Regions from separate parts of the Devosia sp. P3_B2 genome, predicted to be linked through region 1. Evidence: predicted binding sites of a transcription regulator. Region 1 holds the regulator's gene; each other region holds the start of a gene.
What was found. The regulator LexA, encoded in region 1, represses DNA repair genes until DNA is damaged. The targets are predictions, from matches to a motif close to TGTTCNNNNTGTGTTCNG.
Positions count from the first base shown of each region.

Region 2: a site for LexA is predicted at 2,655-2,672, ahead of ruvC (crossover junction endodeoxyribonuclease RuvC). Genes of this name have one in related genera too.
Region 3: a site for LexA is predicted at 2,026-2,043, ahead of recA (recombinase RecA). Genes of this name have one in related genera too.

Region 1 covers NZ_JBFUGO010000010.1:20,426-25,742, reverse strand. Annotated here, with positions in the region: gene AC1DV8_RS14990 (sensor histidine kinase) at 1-1,020, shown strand, start outside; gene AC1DV8_RS14985 (hypothetical protein) at 1,076-1,630, opposite strand; gene lexA (transcriptional repressor LexA) at 1,916-2,638, shown strand; gene AC1DV8_RS14975 (2-dehydro-3-deoxygalactonokinase) at 2,911-3,816, shown strand; gene AC1DV8_RS14970 (2-dehydro-3-deoxy-6-phosphogalactonate aldolase) at 3,823-4,434, shown strand; gene AC1DV8_RS14965 (SMP-30/gluconolactonase/LRE family protein) at 4,431-5,303, shown strand; gene AC1DV8_RS14960 (beta-galactosidase) at 5,311-5,317, shown strand, end outside.
Region 2 covers NZ_JBFUGO010000004.1:151,590-156,906, forward strand. Annotated here, with positions in the region: gene ruvB (Holliday junction branch migration DNA helicase RuvB) at 1-756, opposite strand, end outside; gene AC1DV8_RS07975 (PIN domain-containing protein) at 753-1,148, opposite strand; gene AC1DV8_RS07980 (AbrB/MazE/SpoVT family DNA-binding domain-containing protein) at 1,145-1,441, opposite strand; gene ruvA (Holliday junction branch migration protein RuvA) at 1,495-2,112, opposite strand; gene ruvC (crossover junction endodeoxyribonuclease RuvC) at 2,109-2,612, opposite strand; gene AC1DV8_RS07995 (GGDEF domain-containing protein) at 2,766-3,542, shown strand; gene AC1DV8_RS08000 (GGDEF domain-containing protein) at 3,655-4,428, shown strand; gene AC1DV8_RS08005 (VOC family protein) at 4,425-4,799, opposite strand; gene AC1DV8_RS08010 (YebC/PmpR family DNA-binding transcriptional regulator) at 5,087-5,317, opposite strand, start outside.
Region 3 covers NZ_JBFUGO010000007.1:41,420-46,736, reverse strand. Annotated here, with positions in the region: gene alaS (alanine--tRNA ligase) at 1-439, opposite strand, end outside; gene recA (recombinase RecA) at 875-1,954, opposite strand; gene araD1 (AraD1 family protein) at 2,209-3,201, shown strand; gene AC1DV8_RS11800 (calcium-binding protein) at 3,469-5,317, shown strand, end outside.

The DNA of each region.
Region 1 (5,317 bases):
AGCTTCCGTGGTGAGCCGATCCGCGTGGCGGTGCTGCGACGCGCGGCATCCTCCGGCGTCAGCGCCATCCCGTTCACGGTCACCGTCGCCGAGACCACCATCGCCCGCACGCAGTTGACCCAGACCCTGCTCCTCCGCTCTGCCATTCGCCTTGCGCTGCTCATCCTCTCCGCCGCGGTGATCCTCTGGCTGGCCGTCGGTTTCTCGCTCGCCCCGCTCTACCGCCTCCGCGATGCCATCTCGCGGCGGGCCCTCGATGACCTCAGCCCCATCGAACAGGAGGTTCCCCGCGAGGTGCAGGGCCTAGTCGACACGATCAACTCGTTCATGACGCGGCTGTCGTCAGCTCTCGATGCCCTGCGCCATTTCACCGGCAATGCCAGCCATCAGCTCCGCACGCCGCTCACCATCATCCGCACTCAGTTGGCGCTGGCGCTCCGCGCCGATAGCCCTGCCGCGGCACGGGAGGCGGCCCGCACCGCCGACGCCGCGGTGGTGCACGCCGAGCGCGTCCTCGCGCAACTGCTGCTCCTCGCCAGGATCGACGAGGCTGCGTCCGATCGGCTGCAGTTCCAGGTTGTCGATCTGTTCGAGCTCGCCCGGGAGCGCACAGGCGACTATGTCGTCCGCGCCCATGCCGCCGACATCGATCTTGGCCTCGAGGGCGAAGGACCGGCGCTGGTCCGCGGCGACCCGATGCTGCTCGGTGAACTGCTGAGCAACCTCATCGAGAACGCCATCGCCTATGCTGGACCCGACGCCGAAGCGACGGTTCGCGTCGCCACAGGGGACCGCGTGGTGCTGCTGCAGGTAGCCGACACCGGCAAGGGCGTCGCCGCCGAGCAGTTGGCGGCAGTGCGCAAGCGCTTCAGCCGCGGTAACAGCGACAAGCCCGGAGCTGGCCTCGGGCTGCCCATAGTCGAAGAGATCGCGGGTCTGCTCGGTGGCGAACTGACGGTCGCATCGCAGCCTGGCAAAGGCTTCAGCGTGCAGCTTACCCTACCCGCCGAGCCGCAATAATCCGGCGGTGGCGCGCGTCGACCGATGCGCCGGCACGCGCCAGTGTATCCCGTAGTCAGTGCACGGGGATCATCAGGTGGGCATAGGGAGTGTTGGGCCACATCACATAGGGCTGGGTGTGGTCGGGATGCTCTTCCTTGGGATAGCCGGCCAGCATCTCGTCTGCGACGTTGAAGATCATGACGTGCGGCCCGTCGACCATCCACTCGTGGCCGGCGGGCGGCGCCGTCGCGAACGGATCCATGTTGTCGGGCGCCGACTCGCCCTGCAGCATGTAGCCGAAACCGACCACGCCCTCGGGTGGGTCCTTCTTCTCGCTATATGCCGTCAACCACGCCATGCCTCCGGCGTCGACGCATATTGGATCATTGGTGGGCGAAGCCAGGTTGTCCGGCATGCAGGTAAAGCCGTTCGTTCCCTCCTTGAGCGTCTTCATCTGCATCTGAGCATCGAAGTTCACGACCGTGGCATTCTGGCCCACCGCCACCGGCGCTGCCGACAGCGCGTTGGCGACCAATTCCGCATCGGTCATTTCGGCCGCCACGGTGGGGCTGAGCAATATCCCCAAAATCATTGCGGATATGGCATAACGGCTTGATTTCATAGACATGTTTTCCTCCTCAGAAACAGTCCAGTTCACTGGCCCGTGGAAACGAGCACAGCTCCAGCTGAGAAGGTTGGGTGTGCGGGTTCGACACGCCAATCTCTCGACGGTATGCCCTGGTGGACAGCAGGTCAACGAAACGCAAGGCCCCGACGTCGAGAGGATTTCGCGGCCACTTTCGGCGCGCCAGGGGCGCCATCGTAACGCAATATTCATCGTCCGATTGCAGAACATAACTGGAACACGTATAACACGTTCAGTCTTTGTTCCGATTCTGCTCACGGGGCCGCCATGCTGACGCGCAAGCAACACGAACTTCTGATGTTCATCCACGAGCGGATGAAAGAATCCGGCATCCCACCGTCGTTCGACGAGATGAAGGATGCGCTCGATCTTCGCAGCAAGTCGGGCATCCACCGGCTGATCACTGCGCTCGAGGAGCGCGGCTTCATCCGGCGCCTGCCCAACCGGGCCCGGGCGCTCGAGGTGATCAAACTGCCGGACTCGATGAATCCATCGCTCGGCGGCCGCAAGGCGCGCTTCGAGCCGAGCGTCATCGAGGGCAATCTTGGCCGGGTCGCGACCCCGCCGGCACGCCCAGCGGCTCAGGTGGCCAACGCCGACGCCTACCGCGCGGTCACCGTCCCGGTGATGGGCCGGATCGCCGCCGGCACTCCGATCGAGGCCATCCAGACCCATAGCCATTCCATCATGGTGCCGCCCGAGATGCTCGGTGCGGGTGAACACTATGCTCTGGAAGTGCGCGGCGATTCGATGATCGATGCCGGGATTTTCGATGGCGACACCGTGCTCATCAAGAAGCAGGACGCCGCTTCGACCGGTGAGATCGTCGTCGCCCTCGTAGATGACGAGGAGGCGACGCTGAAGCGGCTGCGCCGTCGCGGCAACTCGGTAGCGCTCGAGGCCGCCAACCCGGCCTACGAAACCCGCATCTTCCCGCCCGACCGGGTGAAGGTGCAGGGCCGCCTGGTTGGCCTGCTCCGCAAATACTGAACTCCTGACCTGCCGCCAATCGGGTCTCCGGGCCGGCTGCCTCAGCCGGCCCTTTTTCTTATGAATCCGGACGCTGCGGTCAACAATTGCACTAGGGCCGGGCTGGCAAAGACGTTACGTTCCGCGCCGCTGGCAGCAAGTGGCGCATCGGATCTGAAGCGCCGCCTGCGAGCGGCTTTCGCGATCATACCAGGAGAGTGGACCACCTTCCCGATTGCGATGTAGCGGCATGGCTTGATGCGCGGCAAACTGGCGGCGCAAGGGAGAGGGTTTTGGCAGGACAGGTCGAATGGGTCGCCGTCGATTGGGGCACCTCCAATCTGCGGGCATGGGGAATAGATTCCGCCGGTGAGATCGCCTTCTCCCGCTCGTCGCCGGACGGCATGGGTCGTCTCAGCCGCGAGCAATATCCGGATGTGCTGACCTCGCTGCTCAACGGCGTCGCCGATGACGTCGAGGACGTACTGATCTGCGGCATGGCCGGCGCGCGGCAGGGCTGGATCGAGGCCCCCTATCTCGACGCCCCCGCCGAACTCGGTCGCATAGCTGCCGGCGCCGTTGCGCCCGATATGCCAGGCCCACACAACCCGCGCATCCTGCCCGGCGTCTGCCTCCGCGATCTGGGTGCGGAGGACGTGATGCGCGGCGAGGAAACCCAATTGCTTGGGCTCTCGGCACTGATCCCCAACTTCTCCGGCCTCGCGGTTATGCCAGGCACCCACAGCAAGTGGGCGCTGCTCTCCGGCACCAAGCTGGAACGCTTCTCCAGCGCCATGACCGGCGAGATATTCGAGCTGCTGCGCACCCACTCGGTGCTGCGCCATTCGCTCGGTGGCGAGCTCGAGGGCGAGGATCGCGATGTCGGCTTCGCTGCCGGTCTCGACCAAGGGCTCGAGCGGCCCCAGCGCTTGACCGCGACGCTGTTCAAGGTCCGCGCCGGCTCCCTGCTGTCGGGCCGCAGCCCGGCATGGTGTGCCGGTTTCCTCTCGGGCCTGTTGATCGGCGCCGAGATCGGGGGCCAGCGCGACTGGATCGGCGAGGCGGAGATTCCGCTGGTCGGCAGTGTCGGCCTTTGCGGGTTGTACCAGATGGGCTTTGAACGGCTCGGCGCCCGGACCCGCATCGTCGATGCGACCGACGCCACCCTCGCCGGACTCAAGGCAGCAAGACAGGCATAGAAGTTCATGGACCACCGCCACATCATCGCGATCCTTCGCGGCATCACGCCTCCCGAAACCCTCGAAGTTTGCGACGCCCTCGTGCTCGCCGGCATCACCATGATCGAGGTCCCACTCAATTCGCCCGAAGCGCTGCGCTCGATCGAAGACGTCGCCAAGGCCTTCGACAGTCGCGCCCTGGTCGGTGCGGGCACGGTGCTGAACCGCGCCGATGTCGACGCGGTCGCCGATGCGGGCGGCCGGTTCGTTGTGTCGCCGGACACCAACCCGGCGGTCATCGGCGCCACCATCGAGCGCGGCATGACCTCGTATCCGGGCGTGTTCTCGCCCACCGACGCGTTCACCGCCATCCGCTCCGGCGCCACGGGCCTGAAGTTCTTCCCCGCCGAAGTGCTTGGCCCCAAGGGCATCAAGGCGATGAAGGCGGTGCTGCCGCCGGCTATCCCGCTCTACGCCGTCGGAGGCGCCAACCCCGACAATTTCGCCGAGTACTTTGCGGCCGGCTGCGCCGGCTTCGGGCTCGGCACCTACATTTTCAAGCCCGGCATGTCGGCCGCCGATGTGGCATCGCGCGCCACCACCGCCGTCGCCGCCTATGATCAGGGAAGACCACGATGAACTCGAAGGCCGAACTGTTCGTCGATAGCCGCTGCGAGCTGGGCGAAGGCCCGTTCTGGAACCCGCTGCTCGAACGCCTGTTCTGGTTCGATATCCTCAACCAGACCATGCTGAGCGCCGGCACCGACGGCCACATCGTCGACCGCATTACCTTCAAGGACACGGTCAGCGCCGGCGCCGTGATCGACAAGGACACACTCGGCATCGTGCAGTCGGGCGCCCTGCTCCGCTATGATTTTGCCTCCGACACGAGCACGGTGATCGCCGAGATCGAGGAGGACATTCCGACCAACCGGACCAATGACAGCCGCGTCGACCGCACCGGCGGCTTCTGGATCGGCACGATGGGCCGGAAGGCCGAGGCGGGGGTCGGTGGCGTCTATCAGTACCGCGCCGGACAGACCACCAAGGTCATCGAGAACATCCGCATCCCCAACTCGATCTGCTTCTCCCCCGACGGGCGCACGGCCTACTTCACCGACGCCGGCAAGATGATTGTCCGCTGCGCCCTCGATCCGGCAACCGGCCAGCCGACCGGACCCTGGGAGGACTTCTTCACCATGGAAGGGCCGGGCGGCGCCGACGGCTCGGTGGTCGATTCCGAAGGCTACCTTTGGAACGCCCGCTGGGGCGGCGGCAAGGTCATCCGCATCTCCCCTGACGGCAAGCTGGACAAGGTGGTCGAGGTTCCCGGCGTCAGCCAGGTGAGCTGCCCCGCCTTTGGCGGCAGCGACCTCAAGACCCTCTACATCACCACCGCGCGCGAGCATATGACGCCCGAGCAACTCGAAGTCGAGCCGCATGCCGGCAGCGTCTTCGCCGTGGCGCTCGACGTACCCGGCATCGCCGAACCTTTCCTCAAACTCTGAGTCTAACGTGTCTT
Region 2 (5,317 bases), on a different contig from region 1:
GACATCGAGCCGCAGCAGCGCCTTGTCGGCCACCGAGCGGGTGATCTCCTTGGCGCCGTCGACCAGCGCGAAATCGGTGACGCGGCGCAGCAGCCGGCCGGCGATGCGGGGCGTACCGCGGGAACGGCGGGCAACTTCCATCGCCCCATCCGGCGCCATGCCGATGCCGAGCAGCCGCGCGCCGCGCTCGACGATCTTCACCAGCTCTTCGGGGGTGTAGAAATTGAGCCGGATCGGGATGCCGAAGCGGTCGCGCAGCGGCGTTGTCAGCAGTCCGGCGCGGGTGGTGGCGCCGACGAGAGTGAACTTCGCCAGATCGATCCGCACCGAACGCGCCGCGGGCCCTTCGCCGATGATCAGGTCGAGCTGGTAGTCCTCCATCGCCGGATAGAGGATTTCCTCGATCGCCGGGTTGAGCCGGTGGATCTCGTCGATGAACAGCACGTCGCGCTCTTCGAGATTGGTGAGCAGCGCCGCGAGATCGCCGGCCTTGGCGATCACCGGGCCCGAGGTCGCGCGGAACCCGACGCCGAGTTCCCGCGCCACGATCTGCGCCAGCGTGGTCTTGCCGAGGCCCGGCGGACCGACGAACAGCACATGATCCAGCGCCGCGCCGCGGTGCTTCGCCGCCTGGATGAACACCTCGAGATTAGCCCGCGCCTCGGCCTGCCCGATGAACTCGGAAAAGCCGGACGGACGGAGGGAGACGTCCAGCGGGTCGTCCCGGCCGGTATGGGCAGAGGTCAGGTCGGTCACTTGAGGAGTTCCATGCCAGGGACGTATTTGGCAGCATCACGGTCGAACGTCGCGATGCGGGGCGCACCGGCCAGTTCGCTCGATCGTGCCACCAGCAAGTCGGAGAAGTCGATGCGCGATCGCGTGTAGTTGGCGAGCGCCCACTCAATGAGGTCACGGTCCTCCATCACGAAGTCGTCGGAGTCCAGCATCCAGCGAATGGCTTGGCCGACCTGATCATGCTCGTACTTGTATCGGCGGCGCAGAACCCAGGCGAACTCGGTGAGGACCACCGTGGTGACGAAGGCCGGATCGGCGGCTGACCGCTGACCGAAGAACGCGACCGCGGCCTCACGTTGTGGCTCAACCGGCACGAACAAGCGCACCAGAACATTGGTGTCGACGCCGATCATCTCCGGGTCGAACGCTCGAACCGTTCCACTACTGCGTCGCCAATGGCCTCGTTCATCTCTTCAACGGTCACGTGTACGTCGCCGCTGGGCGGCGGGCCTAGAATACCAGCCAAGTCGACTGCCCGCAGCTTCCGCGGCTTCACCGTGACTTTGCCATCGTCCAGAATCCACTCCATCTGCGTCCCCTCTTCCAAGCCCAGAAAGTCTCGCACTTCCTTTGGGACGGTGGTTTGACCCTTGCTGGTCACCTTGCCGGTGTACCTTGTCCTTGCAGGCAGTGATTTCCCAGACATTGCGAGTGCTCCTTACTTTCTTAGTGTAGTAAGGAATGTTATGCACTGCAAGGCTAACTGCTCAATTCCCTGAGTCCCAGCCGGATCAGCTTGTCGGTCGCTATCCCATCGCCGTCGCGGCCGACCACCCGCGCCACGGCAGCGGAGGCCTGCGCGCTCGAGTAGCCGAGATTGGTGAGGGCAGAGACCGCATCGGTGACGTTGCTGGCCGCAGCCCCCTCTCCAAGTGCCGCCTGCAGGCCCAGCACACCGGCATCGATAGCACCGACCGCCGGGGCCTTGCCCTTGAGTTCGGTGACGATGCGGACGGCGAGCTTGGGACCTACGCCGTTGGCGCGGCCGATCATCGCCTTGTCCTGCAGCGCGATGGCGCTGGCGAGCTCGGATGGGGTGAGTACCGATAGGATGGCGAGGGCCACCCGGCTGCCGACCCCCTGCACCGTCATCAGCGTGCCGAACCAGGCTTTCTCGGCTTCGGTGAAGAAGCCGTAGAGCCGGATCATATCCTCGCGGACGATCATCTCGGTATGGATCACCGCAGCGTGGCCAACCTGCGGTAGCGCCGCCAGCGTCTTGGCCGAGCAGAAGGTCTCGTAGACGACGCCGTTGACGTCGAGATGCACGTGGTCGTCGCCGAACCCGTCGACGAGGCCCTTGAGCTTGCCGATCATGCAGGAACACTCAGCTTGCGGATGGCGCGGTGATGCGCGTGGCAGATGGCGATGGCCAGCGCATCGGCCGCGTCGGCGCCCTTGAAGATCGCGGTGGGCAACAGGATCTTGATCATCATCTGCACCTGGGTTTTCTCGGCATGGCCGGTGCCGACGACCGACTTCTTGATCAGGTTGGCGGCGTACTCGCCGACCGGCAACCCGCGCAAAGCCGGCGTCATCAGCACCACGCCGCGTGCCTGCCCGAGTTGCAGCGCCGAGCGCGCGCCGGCGGACACGAACGTTTCTTCGACCGCGGCCTCTTCCGGTGCGTATTCATCGAGCACGGACGTGATGCCGCGATGCAGTTCGACCAGCCGGTCGGCCAGCGAGCCCTCGGTGGGCGGCGTGATTGTGCCGCAGGCAACGAAGCCCAGCCGGTTGCCCGAGCTCTCGATCACCCCCCAGCCGCAGCGCCGCAGCCCCGGATCTATCCCGATGATTCGCACTGTTTCCGCCATTCTGAAGCTTTAGGGCAGGTGATGAATCCTACCAAGCGCTTTGTGAACGAAACGGAAACACCCTGAGGGAATTGCCGGCATTCCTGCCGGCCGCATTAATTCGCATTCAAGCATTGCCCCTTAAGCCATGCGCATTCGCTCGGGGGTCGCGGGATGAACAGGTTGGTATTGCCGCAGTCGGCATGGGGCATCGTCTGGCGGCGCACGACCCTGATCCTCATCGCTTCGACGGTAGGGTCCTGGGTGATCTCCAACCTCGTCATGATGTCCCTGAACCAGGGCATGAATGATGTCGGCACCGTCCTCGCCCTCGGGATGCCGACCGCTTTGGGTGGCCCGATCCTGCTGTTCCTCCAGATCCGGTCGGCGCAGCTGAGAGAGGCCAACCGCAGGCTGGAGACCCTTGCCTCCACCGACTGGCTGACCGACTGCCTCAACCGCCGCGCTTTCACCTCGCGCGTCGGCGCGAGCCTCAGCGGGATGAACGGTAGCGCAGCGCTGCTGGTCATCGATGCCGACCACTTCAAGACCATCAACGACCGCTTCGGCCATGAGCGCGGCGATGAGGTGCTGCAGCTGATCGCTCGCGCCATCCGCGACAGCGTGCGCGAGGGCGATCTGGTCGGGCGCATCGGTGGCGAGGAATTCGGCGTCTTCGTCAGGGACGCCGGAGTGGACGCTGCCGAGCGCACCGCCGAGCGCATCCGCGATTCCGTCAATGCGCTGTTCGTCACGTCCGAAGGCGTCGCGCAGCGCCTTTCGGTCAGCATCGGCGGCGCCGTAAGCTCAGGCGACGCCGGCTTCTCAGACTTGTTCCGCATCGCCGACCGCCGCCTCTACGAGGCCAAGCACACCGGGCGCAATCGTGTCGAGTTGGGCGGCAAACAGGTCGATCCAGACCTCGTCGCGCTGAACGCTGCGGTGCGCTGAAGCACTAAATTCCGGCGATAGATAAAATCCGATCCAGCGGCTTGAGGCGATCTCAACTCGCCCGGCCTAGCTTCCACGGCTTCTGCGCAGAAGTGCTGAAGGAACGCGAGCTTTGGATTTTTCGCCCAGCGGCTGGGGCCGCGTCTTCCTCTGGACAGCGCTGGGCACGATCGGTTGCATTGCAGTCGCGCTGTTCGTCGATTCCTTCAATTTCCACAATCTCAGCCCCGAGTCGCTCCGCTGGTCGATCGCCCTCGACGTGTTCGTGCCGATGGGCCTCGCCATCCCCATGCTGTTCTTCCTGCTGAGCAAATTGCGTGAGCTCGCCATCGCCCACGAATTGCTGCGCCACCATGCGGCGACCGACAATCTAACCGAGCTGCTGAACCGTGGTGCCTTCACCCGTGAAGTGGAGGAAGCGCTGGCCGATGGCCGCTTCGCCGACGACGGCATGCGCGGCACCCTGCTCGTTATCGATGCCGACAACTTCAAGGCGATCAACGATACCTACGGCCACGACCACGGCGACGCCGCGCTGCGGCTGATCGCCAAATCGGTGCGCAGTGTGCTGCGCGCTGCCGATCTCGTCGGACGCATCGGTGGCGAGGAGTTTGCCGTCTACCTGCCCGGCACCACGCTGCTGATCGCCGAGGCCGTTGCCGAGCGGCTTCGCCTCGCGGTCTGCGAAGCCAGGTTCGCCCCCGACGGGAAGCCCTACCAGTTGACGGTGAGCGTGGGCGGCGCGGTCTACGACCGCTCCCTGCCCTTCACCGAGTTGTTCCGATTAGCCGACCAACAGCTCTATGCGGCAAAGCAGAACGGACGCAACTGCACCGCAGTCGCGTCCATCTCGCATTACGAGACGCTGCCCGCTGCAGCGGCCTAGTCGTCCGCAGCCGTCGTTGCGACTTCAACGAGGAAGCCGCCGGGGGCCTGGCAGTAGAACGTCGTCGTCCGGCTGCCGCCACGATTGAACTGTTGCACGTCGCCCGGACCGTAGCCGGCATCGACGAGTTCGGCATGCTTCAGCCGCACCTCGGCGACGCTGCCGACGAAAAAGCCGACATGGAAGTTCTTGTGGTAGGTGGCTTCGGTCTTGCCTGATGCCATGAAGTTGAGGACGAACCCGCCCTCACCCTCCATGACGGCGAAGTTGTCGTGCGCTTCGCCGACGACGGTGAAATCGAAATGCCGGGCGAAGAACTCGGCCGCCGCGCCTACGTCAGCGACGGCGAAATTGGCGTGATTGAACTGCATGATGATGTCCTGATGGTTGCGAAGGAAACGGTCGAACGACCGGTCTCGAGGCGCACGCGGCTCAGGGCATGAAGCTGGCGGTGAAATCTCATCGACCCATATCCCAACAAGCAGCGGGCACCCGGGGATCGGGCGCTCGTCGGCTTGCCGTGGGTCCTTCGCCTTTTGGGCGGGACAATCTCCCTCGCGGGAGGGCCGGACTCACCTTAACCGGCCTACGTTTTTTCGGCGTAACGAGCCTGAACTATTGCCCAGGCCCGGATTTGTCAAACGCTCACGCGTCGATCTTAGGCGGCGTCGATCTTGGCCATGTCTTCGTCGCTGATGTCGAAGTTGGCATAGACGTTCTGCACATCGTCGTCCTCTTCGAGGATGCCGATCAGCTTGAGCAGCGTCGCACCCTTTTCCGCGTCCACCGGCACTTCGTTCTGCGGCTTGAAGATGAACTTGGCCGATTCTGCCTCGCCCAACACCTTCTCGAGCGCCGCCGCGACCTCGTTCAGCGCCTCGAACGAGGT
Region 3 (5,317 bases), on a different contig from region 1:
GCAGCCCGGAGATCTTCTTCCAGAGTGCCATCGCCTCGTCGTCGTCCTGGTAGATCGTCGCGGTCAGCTTCTCCTTGGGCAGGCCCCACTCCTTGGTCAGGAGGTTCCAGGCCAGCTCGATTGCATGCTCCTTGAAGTAGTCGCCGAACGAGAAGTTGCCGAGCATCTCGAAGAAGGTGTGGTGCCGCGCGGTGAACCCGACATTGTCGAGGTCATTGTGCTTGCCGCCGGCACGCACGCATTTCTGCGAGGTGGTCGCCGTCGAATACGGGCGCTTCTCGACGCCGGTGAAGACGTTCTTGAACTGCACCATGCCGGCATTGGTGAACATCAGGGTCGGGTCATTCCGCGGCACCAGCGGGCTCGAGGCAACTTCCTCGTGACCGTTCTTGGCAAAGTAGCCCAAGAAGCTCGACCGGATATCGTTCACGCTCGTCATGACGGGTCTCTTACAGACAAATGGCGAGGCCGCGGCCCCGCCAAGAACAACAGGAAAGGCCTTCTATCGCGGGGGTCGCGGTTGTGTCCAGCGCAGGGGTTGCAGGATGCCACATATTGGCGGCCGAAGCCGCTTCAGCCATGCCCGCTTCCGCCACCGGCCGTCATCCCCGGCGAAAGCCGGGACCCAATGCTCCGGCCGTTCCACTCGCGCTGATCTGTCCCCTTGCTGTGATGGACCGGCGCGGCCCGTGCCAACCCAGCCGTCAGAGCAGTGGGTCCCGGCTTTCGCCGGGATGACGGCTGGTGGGTGGGTGAGATTGGGACACGAGTAGGGTCTAGCGGACGGCCCGTGGGTAGGCGGCAATGAGGCCAGTCCCAAATGAAGAAGGGCGCCACCTGGGCGCCCTTGAACTCGTTGTGCAGCGGGAACCGATCACGCCTCGCCGTCGTCAGCCTCATCGCCTTCGGGGCCGGCCAGGAGGGCTTCGGCCAGGACGCCGGAGCTCTCGCGGACGCCTTTTTCGATCTGGTCGGCGATCTGCGGGTTGTCCTTGAGGAACTGGCGGGAGTTCTCGCGCCCCTGCCCCAGCCGCTGGCTGTCGTAGGAGAACCAGGCGCCGGACTTCTCGACGAGGCCCGACTTCACGCCGAGATCGAGCAGTTCGCCAGTTTTCGAGATGCCTTCACCATACATGATGTCGAATTCGACCTGGCGGAACGGCGGGGCAAGCTTGTTCTTAACCACCTTGACGCGGGTCTGGTTGCCGATGACTTCCTCGCGCTCCTTGATCGCGCCGATACGGCGGATGTCGAGGCGGACCGAGGAATAGAACTTCAGCGCGTTGCCGCCCGTCGTGGTCTCGGGCGAGCCGTACATCACGCCGATCTTCATGCGGATCTGGTTGATGAAGATCACCATGGCCTTCGACTTCGAGATCGAGCCGGTGAGCTTGCGCATCGCCTGGCTCATCAGGCGGGCCTGCAGGCCCGGCATCGAATCGCCCATCTCGCCTTCGAGTTCGGCCTTCGGCGTCAGCGCGGCAACCGAGTCGACCACCAGAACGTCCACTGCGCCGGAGCGCACCAGCGTGTCGGCGATTTCCAGCGCCTGCTCGCCGGTATCGGGCTGCGAGATCAGCAGTTCGTCGACCTTCACCCCAAGCTTGCGGGCGTAGATCGGGTCGAGCGCATGCTCGGCGTCGATGAACGCGGCGATGCCGCCCTTCTTCTGGGCCTCGGCTACCACGTGCAGCGCCAGTGTCGTCTTGCCCGAGCTTTCCGGCCCGAACACTTCAACGATACGACCCTTGGGCAGCCCGCCAATGCCGAGCGCGATATCGAGCCCGAGCGAACCGGTGGAAATCGCTTCGACCTGGGCAATGGCGCCCTCGCCGAACCGCATCACCGTGCCCTTGCCAAAATTCCGCTCGATCTGGCTCAGCGCTGCAGCCAGCGCCTTGTCCTTATCCATCGATCCCTCAATAACCCGCAGTGGCGTCACAGCAGCAGCCATAACCGTCTCCCCTTATTCCACTTCGGTTCGCGCCGCGCAAACCGATATCTGTCCATCTAATGTACGCAGTTTGTTCTCATTTCGTTTCCAAAACGTCAAGGGGGTAAATTCGTTGTGCCTTACGCACCGATGCAGCCCGATTCGCGCCGTACGCCCCCTGGGCATCCGCAAGTGCGATCTACATCCAAAATCCAAATGCAATCGTCCGGCGCTCGCGCTATAGGGCGGCAACGAAAACCGAGAGAATGGGCTTCATGCATCTCATCCAGTTCGAGGACGACAAGGGCGCCCGGGCCGTCGGCGCTACCGAAGGCGGCGTGACCAGCGTCGTGACCGGAGCTACCAGCGTCTATGCGCTGGCCAGCGAAGCCGCCGAACGCGGCCTGTCGCTGCGCGCCGTGGTGATCGAGAAAGGCCTTGGCGCCAAGCTCGATCGCGAAGCGCTCGCCAAGGAAGGCCGGCTGCTGGCCCCTGTCGACCATCCCGATCCGGCGCACCTCTATGTCACCGGCACGGGCCTCACCCATCTCGGCTCGGCCTCGACCCGCGACGCCATGCACAAGTCGAACCAGCAGCAGGCCGAGGCGCCACTGACGGATTCGATGAAGATGTTCCGCATGGGCCTGGAGGGCGGCAAGCCCAAGTCGGGCGAGACCGGCGTGCAGCCGGAGTGGTTCTACAAGGGCAACGGCTACGTCGTAGCGGCGCCCGGCAAGCCCATCCCCTCGCCTGCCTTCGCCAAGGACGCCGGCGAAGAGCCCGAGATCGCCGGCATCTACTATATCGGCAAGGACGGGACGCCCTTCCGGCTCGGCTTTGCGCTCGGCAACGAGTTCTCCGACCATGTCACCGAGCGGGTGAACTACCTGTTCCTCGCGCATTCCAAGCTCCGCTGGTGCTCGTTTGGGCCGGAGCTGCGCGTCGGCGAGCTGCCGCGCAACGTCTCGGGCATGTCGCGCATCCTGCGCGACGGCAAGGTAGTGTGGGAAAAGCCGTTCCTCTCGGGTGAGGACAACATGAGCCACACCATCGCCAACCTCGAGTACCACCACTTCAAGTACGACCTGTTCCGCCAGCCGGGCGACATCCACGTCCACATGTTCGGCACCGCGACGCTGAGCTTTGCCGACGGCATCAAGACCGAACCCGGCGACGTGTTCGAGATCGAGGAAGCCCAGTTCGGTCTGCCGCTGCGCAACGCGGTGGCCTGGAACAAGGACCGGCCGGTGGAAATCCGCCAGCTCTAGGCGGCCCGACCGCCGATCGATGACTGCTTCAGAGCCGGGCCCAGTGCCCGGCTCTTGCATATCGGCAACTTTTCCACAGCGTGCACATTTCGGCCCCCTCACCGCCCAGATTGGCGGGCGAGGTTGGGCACGTGTTCCCTGCGGCTTTTGACGCAAATCTTATCGATCGGCCTCAGCCGGGGTTAGCGCCAAGCGGGAACACTGCCGTCGCGGTGCAAAAGGGAGGCATTCGCGTCCACTCCACTAGTTGCGAAAGGTACTCCCCCAATGATCACCGTTTCCGCCTCGACCTCTGCGGCCGAGTTGCAGGCCATTGTCAACTCAGCACCAGCCGGCGAAACCATCCTGCTGGGCGCCGGCGCCTTCGAGTTCGACCAGACCGTCGTCATCAACCGCGACGACATCACGGTGATGGGCACCGGATCGGGGGCGACGACCATCGACCTCGTCGGCAATGCCCGGGCCGGCGGCGCCTTCCAGGTGGGCGGCGTCATCGACGTGCCGAGCTACTCGGGCGCGTTCTCGCTGAGCGAGGCGGCGAGCAAGGGCTCGATGTACCTGCATATGGACGATGCGTCCGCGCTGCAGACCGGCGATCACCTGTGGATCGAGCTCGAGAACACCGACGCCTACCTCGACTCGATCGGCGACACCCAGTGGCGCGAAGACAAGCCGCTGCGTACGTCGATGGTCGAGGTCGCCTCGGTCAACGGCAACACCGTGCGGCTCACCAACGGGCTGGCCTTCGATTTCTCCACCATTGCCTCGGTGCAGAAGATCGAGGTGGCGGAGAACGTCAAGCTCGGCGGCTTCACCGTGCAATCGGGGTTGGCCGAACAGGATCCGGGCAATTTCAACAACGTCTCGTCGGCCTTTGATCGCTCGAACGTCATCTCGCTGTCGGCCACCAGCCACGTGAAGCTGTTCGACATCGACATCGAGAACGCCCCCTCCAACGGCTTCACTTTCTCGCAATCGATCTTCCTCGATGCCTCGAATCTCTCGGTCGATGGCGCGGTGAACAAGGGGGATGGCGGCAACGGTTATGCCTTCCAGCTCAAGGCGCTCTACGACAGCGGGCTGGTCGGGCTCGAGGCCTTCGACACCCGCCATGCCCTGCTGTTCGCCAGCTGGACCAGCGAGGCCAACAATTCCATCCAGGTGCGCGAGACCAACCGCGACATCAACTTTCACGGCGGCGACGACCATGACAACGTGGTCGAGGTGCTGAGCTCGGTACGCACGGCCCTCGAAGCCACGTACCTTTCGCCCACGCTGTTCGTGAACGACGAGGGCACCAGCTACGGTGCCCCCACCGACCGCGACGCCAACACCGTGACCTTCGCCAACGTCGCGGGTACGACCAAGGCCGAGATCATCGTCGCGGACGATTCCGGCGTCGAGTTCCATGCCAATTCCGGAGCCGACACGCTGATCGGCGGCGCCGGTTGCGACCGCCTGTACGCCGACAAGGGCGACGACCTGGTGGTTGCCTCGAAGGGCAACGATCTCATCGACGGCGGCCTCGGCACAGACGTCCTGTCCTATGCCGGCGATCGCGACGATTACACGCTCACCCGCGACCTCTCGGGCCGTTTCGTTGTCCACAAGGCCGGCGGCAGCTACGACATCATCGGCGGCATCGAGGCCTTCCGCTTCGCCGACGGCACCGTCGCCACGTCGACCCTCACCGACCTGCCGACCACCTATTTCGGCACCGACGACGCCGACCGGATCGTCATCAGTTCCGTCCACGACGTGGTGCTGTCCGGCGCCGGATATGACCGTATCATCTCCGCCAATACCTACGTCCTTGGCGCAGAGAACGAGGCGCTGGAGCTGACCGGCACCCGCGACGTCAACGGCTTCGGCAACGCGCTCAACAACAGCTTCACCGGCAACGACGCGGCCAACGAGCTCTTCGGTTTCGGCGGCAATGACCGCTTCTTCGGCCGTGCCGGGAACGACTACCTGTCGGGCGGCGATGGCGATGACGACCTCTACGGCCAGACCGGCAACGACCGGCTGTTCGGCGGCGACGGCATCGACCTGCTCAATGGGGGCTCGGGCGCTGACACATTCGTGTTCTCGGCCGGCCACGACACGGTCGAGGACT